4 regions of the Exiguobacterium sp. BMC-KP genome follow, and region 3 is predicted to be linked to each of the others. Evidence: riboswitches for the same ligand, from Rfam matches in the RefSeq annotation. Region 3 holds a riboswitch; each other region holds the start of a gene.
What was found. A riboswitch is a leader RNA that binds a small molecule or an ion and turns the genes downstream of it on or off. The one in region 3 is predicted to bind thiamine pyrophosphate.

Region 1 (3,142 bases), 580 kb from region 3:
AGGTGCTTTTGTCGACAATTCAGAAACGTGCAACAAGGGAAGTCCTGCTGGAACGACAGGGGGAGGCGCGAAAAGTCGTGCCGCTTGTGGTCCATCCGCTGGTAATGTCTCAAGTGTATAAGGAAAGAGCGACGGAACGGCGATGCCTTTTGATTGAAGCCGCACGTAGGCATGTGGAAACAGGTCTCGTGGATGCGCTGTCACGGTAATCGTTCCTTCTTCAAGTAAGACGACTTGGTCGACATACGGTAAACAGACATCGAGTTGGTGCTCGATTAACACAATCGTTAAATCGTGCTCTTTCTGGATTCGAAAGATCAATGCCATCAGTTCGTGTTGTCCGATCGGATCAATCTGCGCCGTCGGTTCATCGAGTAGTAGAATGGTTGGTTCGAGTGCTAGGACTGCAGCGAGCGCCAGTCGCTGTTTCATTCCCCCAGAGAGACTAGCGATTGGTGTTGAAAAGGGGAGGGGAAGACCGACGAGTACCAGCAACTGCTCAATTCGTTCATCCATCTCCGCGCGTGGGATTGATTTGTTTTCTAAGCTAAAGGCGATTTCACGTCCAATCGTTTCCATGCAAAATTGCTCGTCTGGATTTTGGAACAGAATGCCGACAGAACCGGATCGGCTCACCGTGCCAGTCTGTTCGACTTCGATTGTCTCTGGCGTCAGTCCAGCAAGCGCATGAAGCAACGTTGTCTTACCACTTCCGCTACGGCCAAGTAGAAGCGTCGTTCCTTGGTCGATCGTTAGCGTTACATGATCGAGCACTGATTTCATCTGACCGGGATAACGAATACTTAGGTCGTCAACGGTAATCATGCGACCTCCCGTTTCACACGTCCGGCTGCAAAACCACTTAACACACCAGTCGCAACGAGGCGACGGACGAGAATCCATGCGAGTAAGCCACCAAGTAATGCACCGCTGATCAATTGTAGTCCAATCGTCACGAGTAACGTCGTCGTCGTGTAATAACCAAAGCCATTCGCAACCAGGCTGTAGACGATACTTCCGACTGCTGCTCCGACACCAGACAACATCAGTGTCCATGCGTCATAACGACGGTAACGCGTCATCGCAAAGACGAGTTCCGCACCAAGACCTTGGCAGACACCAATTAACAGTGCCGATAATCCGAAGTGACTCCCCGTGAACAGTTCGACTGCTGCTGCGACGACTTCCGCAATTAACGCGGCACCTGGCTTTTGGATGATTGCTGCGACAAGCGGACTTGCGATGATCCAAATCCCGAACATCCAGTTAGCACCAACGGGACCGAAGATCGCAGACATCGGTAACCACAGTGTCGACCAACCGAGATAGATGACACCGCAAGCGACGGCGAGCATCATCATGACCATGATTTCTTTCATTTTCCAGTGTTGCATTAGATACGTCCTCCTTAGAATGGGGGAGACAACAAAAAAGACCGCCCTCCGTAAAAAAGAGAGCGGTCCTCAGAAAAACTGCGCGTAGCAGGAGTCATTGGATGTGATCGCTCCACTTTCCTACGCTAGTATGAACTAGATCAGGTTCGAAGGGTCCGAAGTGAATCGTCTCAGCCAATGGGCTCCCCTAGTGGATATAGTGAATAGTTGATACGCTGTTCACTTTAGGCAATCTTCTGTCTATTGTCAAGACACAAAAAAACGATACGCCACTTGGGGCGTATCGTTGGATAGCTTATTTGTTGTCTTCGTTCTCTTCAGCTGCTTCTTCTGAAGACGCTTCTGTTGCTTCGCCTTCATTTTCTTCGCCAGCTTCAGCTTGTGCCTCTGCTTCCGCTTCTTCGATTTCTTCAAGATCCTGCTCGAGTGTAGACTCGACGACTGCTGCGACTTGAATGTCACCTTCAGTGACGATACGGAAATCTTTTTGCTCTGGAAGATCGGCTACAGAGATTGAATCTCCGATTTCGAGGTTCGTGACGTCAACTTCGACGTTCTCTGGTAATTTATCTGGTGTAGCTGCAACTGTTACTTTAAAGAGTGTTTGTGAGAGGAATCCACCAACTTTTGCACCGGCTGCTTCGCCAACGAGTACAACGTCTGCTTCCACTTCTGTTTCTTCATCCATTTTCACAGCGATGAATTCAACGTGATCAACTGTTGGTGTGAAGACATCCATGTCACGACGGTTAATCAAGACGTTAACGTTTTTTCCGTCGAGTTTAAGTGAAATCAAGACGTTCTCACCGTTCTCACGAACGATTTTTAACAATTCTTTTTCTTCGAATGCGATTGGTGTACTTTCCACTTTGTAACCATACACGACACCAAGAGCTTTTCCTTCATGACGTAATTGTTTACGGAGTGAGCGTGGACGTACCTCGCGTTTTTCGACTGTTAATTTAACTGACATGTTCATTTCCCCCTTGAATTTAGTATAGCCCTCAAAAGGTAATGAATGTAGGAGCAGGACGAATCCTGAACAATATGAAATCATGCTAAGACCATCGGTTTCAGACTCTCTTGAATCTGACGCTTTCGTGACTTTGCATTTCTCTCCCAGGTCATTACGCTGATATTGAGAAACATGTGTGAGTAAGTCACCGGTTTGATGCGGTGCTAATGAGTTTATACCCCTATGTTTTAAATCCTTAAACCTCTTTTTTTATTTTTTTAAAGTCGAAAGACCTCCAAACCGCTTGAAATCAAGGGTTGAGAGGTCTTTCGTTTTTTTCATTTTTTATGGTGATTCGTTGATTTTCACGGACTAACACACGAACGAGACGTTCGATTTGCCGCATCGTCGTCTGCCCCATCGTCGAAATTTGAAGCCACTGATTGCGAACGAGATAGTCGCTTTCATACTGGACGTGATACCCCTGAATCCGAAGAGCATCGCCTACATCAGTTGCTGACGGATGAACGATGGTTAAAATGCCTGGTGCTTGTGCTTCTTGTTGAGCGAGCAATTGAAAGCCCGTTGCGCGGACGGCTTGTTCGAGATAAGTCATCTTAATTGCTGCTTGATCGAGATCGAGAGCGTCCAGTGCTGCCTGACAGGCGAGCAACAGATTTGAGGAGCCAGAAAAAGCAATTCCATCCGCATAGAGACCGAGATCCAGATAACGTGGAATAGAGGGAGAAGGTAAGACGTTATCTACGTGCCCGATGAACGTAAGACCTGGTAA
Region 2 (3,142 bases), on a different contig from region 3:
TTCACGAAAAGCATGGGCTTGTCTAAAATTCCATGACACAGAATATACGGCATCCGCATGTTTGGCTGCAAGGGCAATCCCTTCTTCAGAAGCCCCCGCTTGCATCGCTACTGGCTTTCCTTGGGGACTACGCGGCGTAGACAAAGGACCTTTTACGCTGAAATAGGCTTCAGAATGATCGATAACTTGTATACGTTCAGGATCAATCAATTGGTTATCTGATCGATTCGCAAGAAAAGCCGCTTGATCCCAAGATAAAAATAGCTTCTCCATCAATGCTGCGAATTCGTTCGCCTTATTATACCGTTCCTCCCTCGGTGGAAGTGCATCCATCCCGTGGTTTAACGCTTCCCAATCCGTCATCGAGGTCACTAAGTTCCAGCCTACCCTCCCCTTCGTCACGTGATCTAGGCTTAGAAGTTGCCTTGCTGCTGTATACGGATTGGAGAACGTGCTCGATATCGTAGAAACTAATCCGATATGATCCGTCACTTGAGAAATAGCCGTTAGATTAATTAAAGGATCCAACCAAAAGGCAGGTAAATCAGTTGCATTATTAGCCGGAAAGGATTGATTGTCCGCAAAAAATACTGCATCCAAACGTCCAGCTTCCGCTATTTGAGCCAAACGCTGATAATAGCGACTCTCTCCGATCTCTTTAATCGCGGAATCAGGTATTAACCATGCGGCTTGGTGATGACCACATCCATATAACAAAACACCAATATTTAACTGATTTCTATTCGTCATCTTCTGTTCACGAATCCCTTCTCTTACAAGCTAAGAATCTTTTAAAACGATCGCTTCAATTCATTGTTAACCCACCATCGACCGTTACGTTTTGACCGGTAATCCCAGATGCTGCTTCTGATGCCAAAAAGGCAACCAGTTGAGCCACTTCTTCTGGGCTCGTCACTTTTTTCAACGGGGTCGATTGGGCAATTAAGTCAAATACTTCAGGGGTTGTCACAGCACTCGCATCTGTGACTTTCAATAACCCACCGGAGACGACATTCACGTTTATGCCATATTGACCTAACTCCGCGGCTAGGTTTCGAGTAAAGCCAATCAGACCTGCTTTTGCTGTTGTGTATTCATGATAAGGAACGACTGGGTTTTGATAGAGGTTTGTTCCAATGCTGATGATACTACCGCTATGTCGTTCTATAAATTGTGGCAAAACACTTTGAATGATGTGAAACGCTGCTTTAAGTGTTCCATCCAGTTGATTTTGATAATCTTCCCACTCTAAATCGATAAACGATTTTTGCGCAACCGGATCAAATTTGAAGTCTACTAATGCATTATTCACGACAACATCGATTTGACCATAATGTGCTGTTGCGAATTGCATCATGCTCTCGACATCTTCCCGCTTCGTGACATCTGCATACAAGGCAATTGCATTCTCTACTCCCAGTTCGCTCACAAGTTGTTCTGCCGCATCCTTGCTTTTAAAGTAATTGATCACCACTTTAAATCCGTTGTGCACTAACACCCTTGCAATCGTCGCCCCAAGTCCTCGACTACTTCCTGTCACTAATACTGTTCTGCTCATTCTTGTCCACTCCCTCATCCATTTTTGCAACTTAAATAGCGAAGTTAGTAAACAAAAAACGCAACTCTCCAAAAGGAAAGTTGCGCACGTCTAAATAATCACATAGCAAAGAACGATATCATCGTCTCCGCTTGTTCATCAGAGTTTACACTTCCCTACGCTAGTACGACCTAGTTCAGGTTCAAAGGGTTTGAGTAGCTACTCATCTCAGTTTAATAACACCCCTAGTGATTCTATTTAAGTTATCTTCACTGTAGTGGTCTTGAAAACCCCTGTCAATGATTCTGACAGATAAATTCATTTCTAGTATTCTAAGAAGCGAGTAAACGAAGTGAATCATGAGTCCATCACGATTACTCCGATACAGTGACATCCTGTACCAAACGATTCTTTTTAGCATTTTTATCTTTGATGATTCCTTGATACGAAATCGATTCATTTTTCGTATCGACTACCGTGACTTGGAAATCCGAATCATTGATATTAGCGATATGGTATAGCTTTCCCTGCGCAATCATCGTATAGGAGCCATTGAAGCGGTAAGCATGCTGCCCTTCCACTTTATGTCGCTTGACTTGATTCGTCTTAAAGTCATAGGTGCTCCATTTGATACTTTTACTTTTTTCTGAATCAAACGTGCCGTAAGCGATCAGTGATTGGCTATTTTCAGCAGCATTAAAGTTCCCTTCCGCTGCATACGCATCAAGTGCTTTGATTCGTTTGATGCCTTTGCCGTTATCTAGATAATAAGCGCTATCTTTTTCTACCCCTTCCGCATCATATGCGATTTCACGATAGACAATTCCATAGTCGTTCACTGCCACATAATGACGCTCTTGATTAGTCTTGAGTTGCTTGGATTGAAGCGTCTCCACTTTTCCTTTTGCAAGGTTGAGTAATAACACCGTCGATTTTTCCTTTGCTCCATGATCATCCCGTTGGACGTATACGTTCATGCCGTCTTGATGGAAGACACGGATGTCAGCCATTTCACGATCCGGTACCGTTAAACGATGAGAAAGCGTCTTTTTAAATTGTTTCTGTGTACTTCTGTCATAAGAATGATAGTTCAACTGAGATGCCTTTACTTCAATTCCGTATGTCCGCGAGCCCATTTCACTAGTAAATACGTCTTCCTTAGAAAGAAAGCGATAGAAATCAGCAGGGAAGTCTGCAGCGTAGCTATTGAACAACCCTGTGATATAGTTCTGCGACTCACTATGGATTTGACCGTCCAATTGGATATTGTATTGAGTAGGCTTGATGTCTCCATTTTCAATCTCGATGTTTACTTTTTTAAGAGCTTCTGCATTTTCTTTTCGTATACTCTCGACTTCATAATCCGATCCTTTAATGCTTACGGCGTAACCAAAATAACTGAGTAAGGTGACGCCAGCAATGCTTCCTACGATGATCATTTCCTTATATCGTCTCATGACTTCCTCCTTCTAATGATTAAATAGATACTTTGTGGTTCAGTAGTCGAACACATTTCCAACTTATATATACAAAATAGATGAGGATAAAGGAAAGATAGACGAATACCTGTTGATTCGGGATGAGAATGCTAGTCAAATCAAATAA
Region 3 (3,142 bases):
TCGAATCGAGTAGATACCCATCTTTTTGTTCGAATGCATTCGTCACGTCCGCATATCGGACGAGTAATGCCTCGAGGTCGGATGGTGCTGTTGCCATCAATTGTTCCAACTGTTGCATCCGAGAACGAATCGAGAGGATTTCGTCAAACGCTGTCCATAGGACGTCGAGTCCGGTCATCGTTTCGGCGTAAACTGGAAGTTGTTCCAGGTAGCCGATTGTCAAACCACTCTTTTGATAGATGACACCACCGTCCGGCTGGTCGAGTCGAGCAAGTAGGCGAAGTAGTGTCGTTTTGCCACTACCGTTTCGTCCGATCAAACCGACACGGTCGTGTTCGTTTAAGAAGAGGGAAACGTCTGTCAAGATCGTTTCGCCTCCAAATTGTTTTGTCAGGTGTTGAATGTCGCAAATCATCATAATCAATTGATCCTTTCGCGCGCATCAAAAAAAGGAGAGCGCAAATAGCACTCTCCTTGACGTGTGAAAGATGCGCTTTGCTGTATTTTTCGTTCATGAAGTTCTAAAAAGGGCAGACGGGTGCCTTAGAACGCCATTCCATGAAAAATCGCGCGCAACAGATATAATTGTTCCATTAACCAGTGTTTGCACGCGGCAAAGTCCATCTTTTCACACCACCTTTCGTTTCAGATACATGTAGTTTACCATTATTTTGTTAAATGGGAAAGTCTGAATTATTTGAATACCCCAGCAATCGAGCTAAAGAAGTCACTCAGACCATCAAATAATTTAGCGAAGAATCCTTTCGTCTCCTCAGACGTTGCAAACGCATGGATGTCTTGACCGGCATTTTTCAAGCCGCTCTCAATTTGTCCCCAGTTGATGTTCGCTTGCTCCATTTGATTGAACAAGTTCGTCAATCGATCCATCTGTGCATCAGATAATTGGATGTTGTTGTTTTGAATGACTTGGACGATCAGATTTTCAATCTCGACTTTAGTTTCCGGTTTTTGATTTGCAATCTCAGCCTTGATCTCATTCATCAAGTCAGCGACTTTATCCGTTCCAACGGTCTTCCCGACGTCAGATGTGACCGATAATTCTTGCTGTGCTAAATCCTTGCGTTCGTCACTCAGCTTGATTCCAGTCTCAGCAGAAGTTTGATCATAGGCTTTCATGATTCCTGTCAGGGCCGATGTCCCGGTCACCTTGTAGGGAGAAGTGATCGTGATGTCGGCATCTTTGACACCTGCTGTGACGAGAGCGTTGAGATACATATCCTTCGTCACCCACGTGATGTTCTCCGTCGAGACGGAAAGTCCATCGCCTTTTTCCGTCAGTTCAATCTTAGCCGACGAATACATGTTGCCACCTTTTTGCGACTGTGGAATGTTTTTCCCGAGGTATTTTTCTTCGTCGGCAGAGGTTGCGATAATCGGCGTGATGCCCTCCGGTGCATTGAGACGTGAAAGGACCCAAGCCTTATCTTTTGCGCCGAGCGACTCCCCGAGTGTGACGATCGTCTTATCGACGACTTGTTCGGCGGATGCGGCTGTCGGGAGTAATAAAGCAGAAGCGATGATGGCTGACGCCATGATTTTTGTTGGTGTATGCATGATGAAATCCTCCAATGTATAAGTAAGAGTATTGAATATAGTATCAGGTACTAAAATTAGTGTACGGGAACAAGATCCATTCGGAATCGGTCTGTAGAAGGAGACGGTATCCGCCTTCTGACACTCCATAGTATAGCGAAAAGAGGACAACTTGACTTCCATTTTCAGCATGCTATAGTGGATGGGAATCGAATAATGACCACTAGGGGAGTCGGTAGGCTGACTGAGACGAACGAAGACGTTCGGACCCTTTGAACCTGATTAAGTTCGTACTTACGGAGGGAAGTGGCGTCAAGTCTTGTTCTTCTTGCGCCATGCCCGTGTGTTTCGGGGTGGTGTTTTTTCGTTTCATAAAAAACGAGGAGGATGAGATCATGACATTCACACAAGAAATCAAACAAGCAGCACAAGCGTATTGGGAGAGTAGTTTTACGCACCCGTTCGTGCAAGGAATCGGGGAAGGGACATTACCACTCTCGAAATTTCGGCATTACGTGATGCAGGACGCTTACTACTTAAAACACTTTGCGAAGATTCAAGCGAAGGCAGCGTCAAAAGCAGACGACTTTGCGACAATCGCAACGCTTGCCGAGCATGCGACTTCGACATATGGGGCAGAACTGAGTCTACATCAATCGTTTTTTGAACCGCTTGGTATTACAAAAGCAGACCTTGAAGCATTCGAACCAGCACCAACAGCATATGCCTATGTGTCGCATATGCATCATGCGAGCGAGGGGACACTCGGTGAGACAATTGCTGCCATCTTGCCATGTTACTGGTTGTATTATGAAGTCGGTCAACAATTACTGACATGTACGCCAGAAGAAAAAATCTATCAGCAATGGATCGACACGTATAGTTCGGAGTGGTTCGAAAAGGTCGTCTTTGAACAGATTGCACGGCTCGATGCTTTGGCTGAACAAGCCAGTCCTACAGAACGCGAACGGATGAAACGTCATTTCGTGACGAGCTGTTATTATGAGTTGCTGTTTTGGCATATGGGATGGACAGAAGAAACATTCACGTCGGTGTACGAGACGATTCCGGCGCGAACAGTATCTTCCTAAACGGTTAGATGGTAGAATTAGGTATATCATTTAGCGGAAGTAGGGATAGGAATGGAAATCATCGTGATCGTACTTGCGATCAGCGCCGCGTATGCCGTGCAACGCATGCTGGGTAAAGTTAAAGTAAGATTTGTAGGACTCATCATTCCAGCGTTGATCGTATTATCTGGTATATCCGCATCGACTCGAAACTTCAAGGTAGCATATAGCATGGGGAGCTACATTTCTGCTGTTCTTGTCATTGTCGTCTATGCATTACTGACCTATTGGTTATACCGCGTCTACTATCGTGCGAAAGAAGAAGCGGAATATCCGTATCAATCGTTAAAAGACCGAGGCATCCTTTAAAGGAGTCTCGGTCTTTTGTGTATCATATTCTCATTTTTTCCAGTTTTTAAAGCCGTCACCGAATTCGAGATGCAGTTGATTGGTAAAGGCACCGTTCTTAAAGACCGGTACATCGACTGGTAAGGTGCCTTGCGGCTTAAACGTTCCGA
Region 4 (3,142 bases), 1.0 Mb from region 3:
GCTTGTTCTATTCCTTAAGTGTTCGCATCATCAGTAGTTCTCCTTGATGGAGCTCTACTTTCGCTTCTGACGCACTCCATTCATTGCTGACGGTCAATGAGCCTCCAACAGGAACCGAATGCGCATCGAGTGGGTATTTGACTCCAGATAAGCTTAGGATCGACGCCACAAGTGGAATGAATGAGAGATAATGATAGCTTCCTGCCTTAACTGCATATGTCCCCACTGCCAAATACCGTACCTCTTCTCGTTTCGTGACGAGTCGTGCCTTAGGATATTGTTTTAACAAATAGACATTTTGAACGGTCATGTCGAGTCGTCCGCCTGTCGCTCCAATGATGATGATCTCCTCACCCCGTTTCATCTCTGATACGGTACGGAGGGAAAGTTCGAGATCCGTTTCATCTTTCTCTGCCGGATGGACGATTGCATCTTCAGGTACATAGCCAAGTGAATCAAAATCACCAATCATCATATCGCATGTCAACCCAAACGATTCAATCGTTTGAACACCACCATCAACACCAACGATGAAATCACCGGGCTGGCAAAACGTCCGTAAGTCAGGTACCTCTTCTTGCGGACCCGCACAGACAAGAATCGCCCGCATATTAAACACCTCGTGCTGAATAGCGAAGTAAGCGTGGTGCAGTCGTGAAGAGAAGACCTGCGACGACACCACAAAGAACGTAAGACGGAACCATGTATGTCGCATTATAAATCAACGAATATGGTATGACTGGACCCTCAGCATACTCGGCAAAAAAGACGATTCCGCTGATGACATGACAGATATAACGGAGTCCCGCTCCTAAAAGCGTCGCAAGTAGGACAAACGTCATCAAGCGTTTCTTCTGTCCGTTACGCGCGGCTTGTCTAACTTGACGTGCAAACAGCCCACTTAATCCGACGACTCCATATGCAATCGTATAATCGAGTAGTGGTTGAACGACCGTCAAAACTTGTGGGGCGAACATCAATTGAATCGTACCGACAAGTGCTCCAGTGACGACACCTCCGACGACACCATGGCGAAACGCCATGACGAAGATGGGAAGCATCGCTAAGCTGATTGAGCCCCCTTGTGGCATTTTGAATGGAATCAATAAATCAAAGACGACTCCGAGACTGGCGAAGATGGCAATTTCCATCATCATTTGTAACCGTTTCATGCTAATTTCCTCCTTCATGGAATAAAACGGGACGCAAAAAGGCAGTACGACGAACGCCGTACTGCCTGCGTGCGCCACATCCCTACGTCCGTTTGAACGGAACAGGTTCGAAGGGTTAAAGTCAAAAGACTCCTCTCAGCCGCTTTTCAAGCGACACCCCTTGCGGTCATCATATTTCGTTTTCTCGTTCTTATTATACGGCAGCCCCTTGACGAATGCTAGTGATTGCTTCCGCATAATCCGATGCATTGTAGATCGCTGATCCTGCGACAAGGACGTTGGCACCATTATCGATGCATAACTTTGCCGTTTCCGGATTGACCCCACCATCAATCTCGATTTCAAATGTAAGACCACGATCTGCCTTCATTTGTGCAAGTGTTGCGAGCTTCGGCATGACACTCTCGATGAACGCCTGACCACCAAAACCTGGATTGACTGTCATCAACAAGACCATATCGACATCCTGAAGAATGTGTTCAATCATCGATAGTGATGTATGTGGATTCAAGACGACCCCCGCCTTCGCACCTGCCGCTTTGATTTGTTGCAAGACACGATGGACATGATTCGTCGCTTCGACATGGAACGTCACGATGTCGGCTCCTGCCTTGACGAAATCTTCGACGAATCGTTCGGGTTGATCAATCATCAAATGGACATCAAGAACCATATCTGTCTTTTGACGTAGGCTGCTTAACACAGGTAAACCGAATGAGATGTTCGGGACGAACTGACCATCCATGACGTCGAAATGAATGTAGTCTGCTCCTGCCGCCTCAACCGCTTTGACATCACGCTCGAGATTCGCAAAATCTGCTGATAAGATCGATGGTGCAATTTTAATCATCTTCAATACCTCCGGGCTCGATACTTGATTTCGTCTATAAACATACCATAATTTTCATAGCGGGAGGACATGATTTCTTGTGCCTCGACCGCCTCCTTGACGGCACAACCGGGTTCATTCAAATGCAAACATCCCCGGTATTTACAATCGTCTTGCACAGCCACGAATTCAGGAAAACTCCATCGCACATCCTCTATTTCCATTTCATAAGGAAAGTCTAAATTCGAGAACCCTGGCGTATCGGCAATCAATCCTTCCGCAAGCGGCATCAACGTAACGTGACGGGTTGTATGACGCCCACGTCCAAGTGATTTCGAGATGGCACTCGTTTCTAGATCAAGAGATGGTTCGAGTGCGTTCAACAGCGAGCTTTTTCCGACACCTGATTGTCCGGCAAGAACACTTGTTTTGCCTGCAAGTAATGGTCTGACTTGCTCGACACCTGTCAACGTCTCACTCGATGTCTCGATGACCGTATAGCCAATCTTCCGATAAGCAACAATCGCGTCTCGGACAGCCGGTCCCTTGACATCATCGAGCAGATCCATCTTCGTTAACAAGATGACGGGTTGAATTTCCTTCGCTTCGATCAATACGAGAAACCGATCAAGCAGATGGGCTGAAAAGTCAGGTTCTGCTGCTGAGACGACAAGCAATGCTTGATCGATATTCGCGACAGGAGGACGTACTAAAAAATTGTCACGCTCCTTCACTTCAAGAATATACCCGGTCTCACTCTCGATATGAAGGACGACTTCGTCTCCAACTACCGGACTGATACCACGTTTCCGGAAGTTTCCTCTTGCTCGTGAACGGACTTCCCCTTCTGGCGTCATAACGTCATAAAAGCCGCCCTGCAACCGTATGATCGTTCCTTCTCGATTTTCTTCGATGCGCTGTTCCGTCATCCTATGCACTCCTTTTTCATCACATTCATTGTGCGTCTTTTGCTTGATTGTACGTGATGGTTTTTGAACGATACACCGTATCGTCTTTATAGATCGTAATTTTTCCTTCTTCTCCCGGATCAATTGTCACCGGCACGTCGAACGTCTCATCTTGATCAATGGATTCCTCGATGACAGTCCGTTTCCCTTTCGCATCTTCCGTCTCGATGCGG

Region 1: it holds a riboswitch for thiamine pyrophosphate, as region 3 does, so the genes downstream of both, ADM98_RS10130 (ECF transporter S component) here and tenA (thiaminase II) in region 3, are expected to answer to the same signal.
Region 2: it holds a riboswitch for thiamine pyrophosphate, as region 3 does, so the genes downstream of both, ADM98_RS01510 (3-oxoacyl-ACP reductase) here and tenA (thiaminase II) in region 3, are expected to answer to the same signal.
Region 4: it holds a riboswitch for thiamine pyrophosphate, as region 3 does, so the genes downstream of both, thiT (energy-coupled thiamine transporter ThiT) here and tenA (thiaminase II) in region 3, are expected to answer to the same signal.

What each region holds. Positions count from the first base shown of each region.
Region 1 is NZ_LGIW01000015.1:856,949-860,090, reverse strand. It holds gene ADM98_RS10135 (ABC transporter ATP-binding protein) at 1-825, opposite strand, end outside; gene ADM98_RS10130 (ECF transporter S component) at 822-1,394, opposite strand; TPP riboswitch at 1,495-1,593, opposite strand; gene ADM98_RS10125 (50S ribosomal protein L25/general stress protein Ctc) at 1,690-2,367, opposite strand; gene ADM98_RS10120 (GNAT family N-acetyltransferase) at 2,660-3,142, opposite strand, start outside.
Region 2 is NZ_LGIW01000011.1:220,076-223,217, forward strand. It holds gene ADM98_RS01505 (LLM class flavin-dependent oxidoreductase) at 1-750, opposite strand, end outside; gene ADM98_RS01510 (3-oxoacyl-ACP reductase) at 806-1,558, opposite strand; TPP riboswitch at 1,694-1,794, opposite strand; gene ADM98_RS01515 (hypothetical protein) at 1,912-2,994, opposite strand; gene ADM98_RS01520 (hypothetical protein) at 3,014-3,142, opposite strand, start outside.
Region 3 is NZ_LGIW01000015.1:280,351-283,492, forward strand. It holds gene abc-f (ribosomal protection-like ABC-F family protein) at 1-415, opposite strand, end outside; gene ADM98_RS06935 (DUF1002 domain-containing protein) at 694-1,575, opposite strand; TPP riboswitch at 1,770-1,876, shown strand; gene tenA (thiaminase II) at 1,950-2,645, shown strand; gene ADM98_RS06945 (hypothetical protein) at 2,697-2,993, shown strand; gene ADM98_RS06950 (glycoside hydrolase family 3 protein) at 3,024-3,142, opposite strand, start outside.
Region 4 is NZ_LGIW01000015.1:1,294,215-1,297,356, forward strand. It holds gene ADM98_RS12610 (thiamine diphosphokinase) at 8-610, opposite strand; gene thiT (energy-coupled thiamine transporter ThiT) at 612-1,172, opposite strand; TPP riboswitch at 1,235-1,343, opposite strand; gene rpe (ribulose-phosphate 3-epimerase) at 1,366-2,022, opposite strand; gene rsgA (ribosome small subunit-dependent GTPase A) at 2,025-2,930, opposite strand; gene pknB (Stk1 family PASTA domain-containing Ser/Thr kinase) at 2,956-3,142, opposite strand, start outside.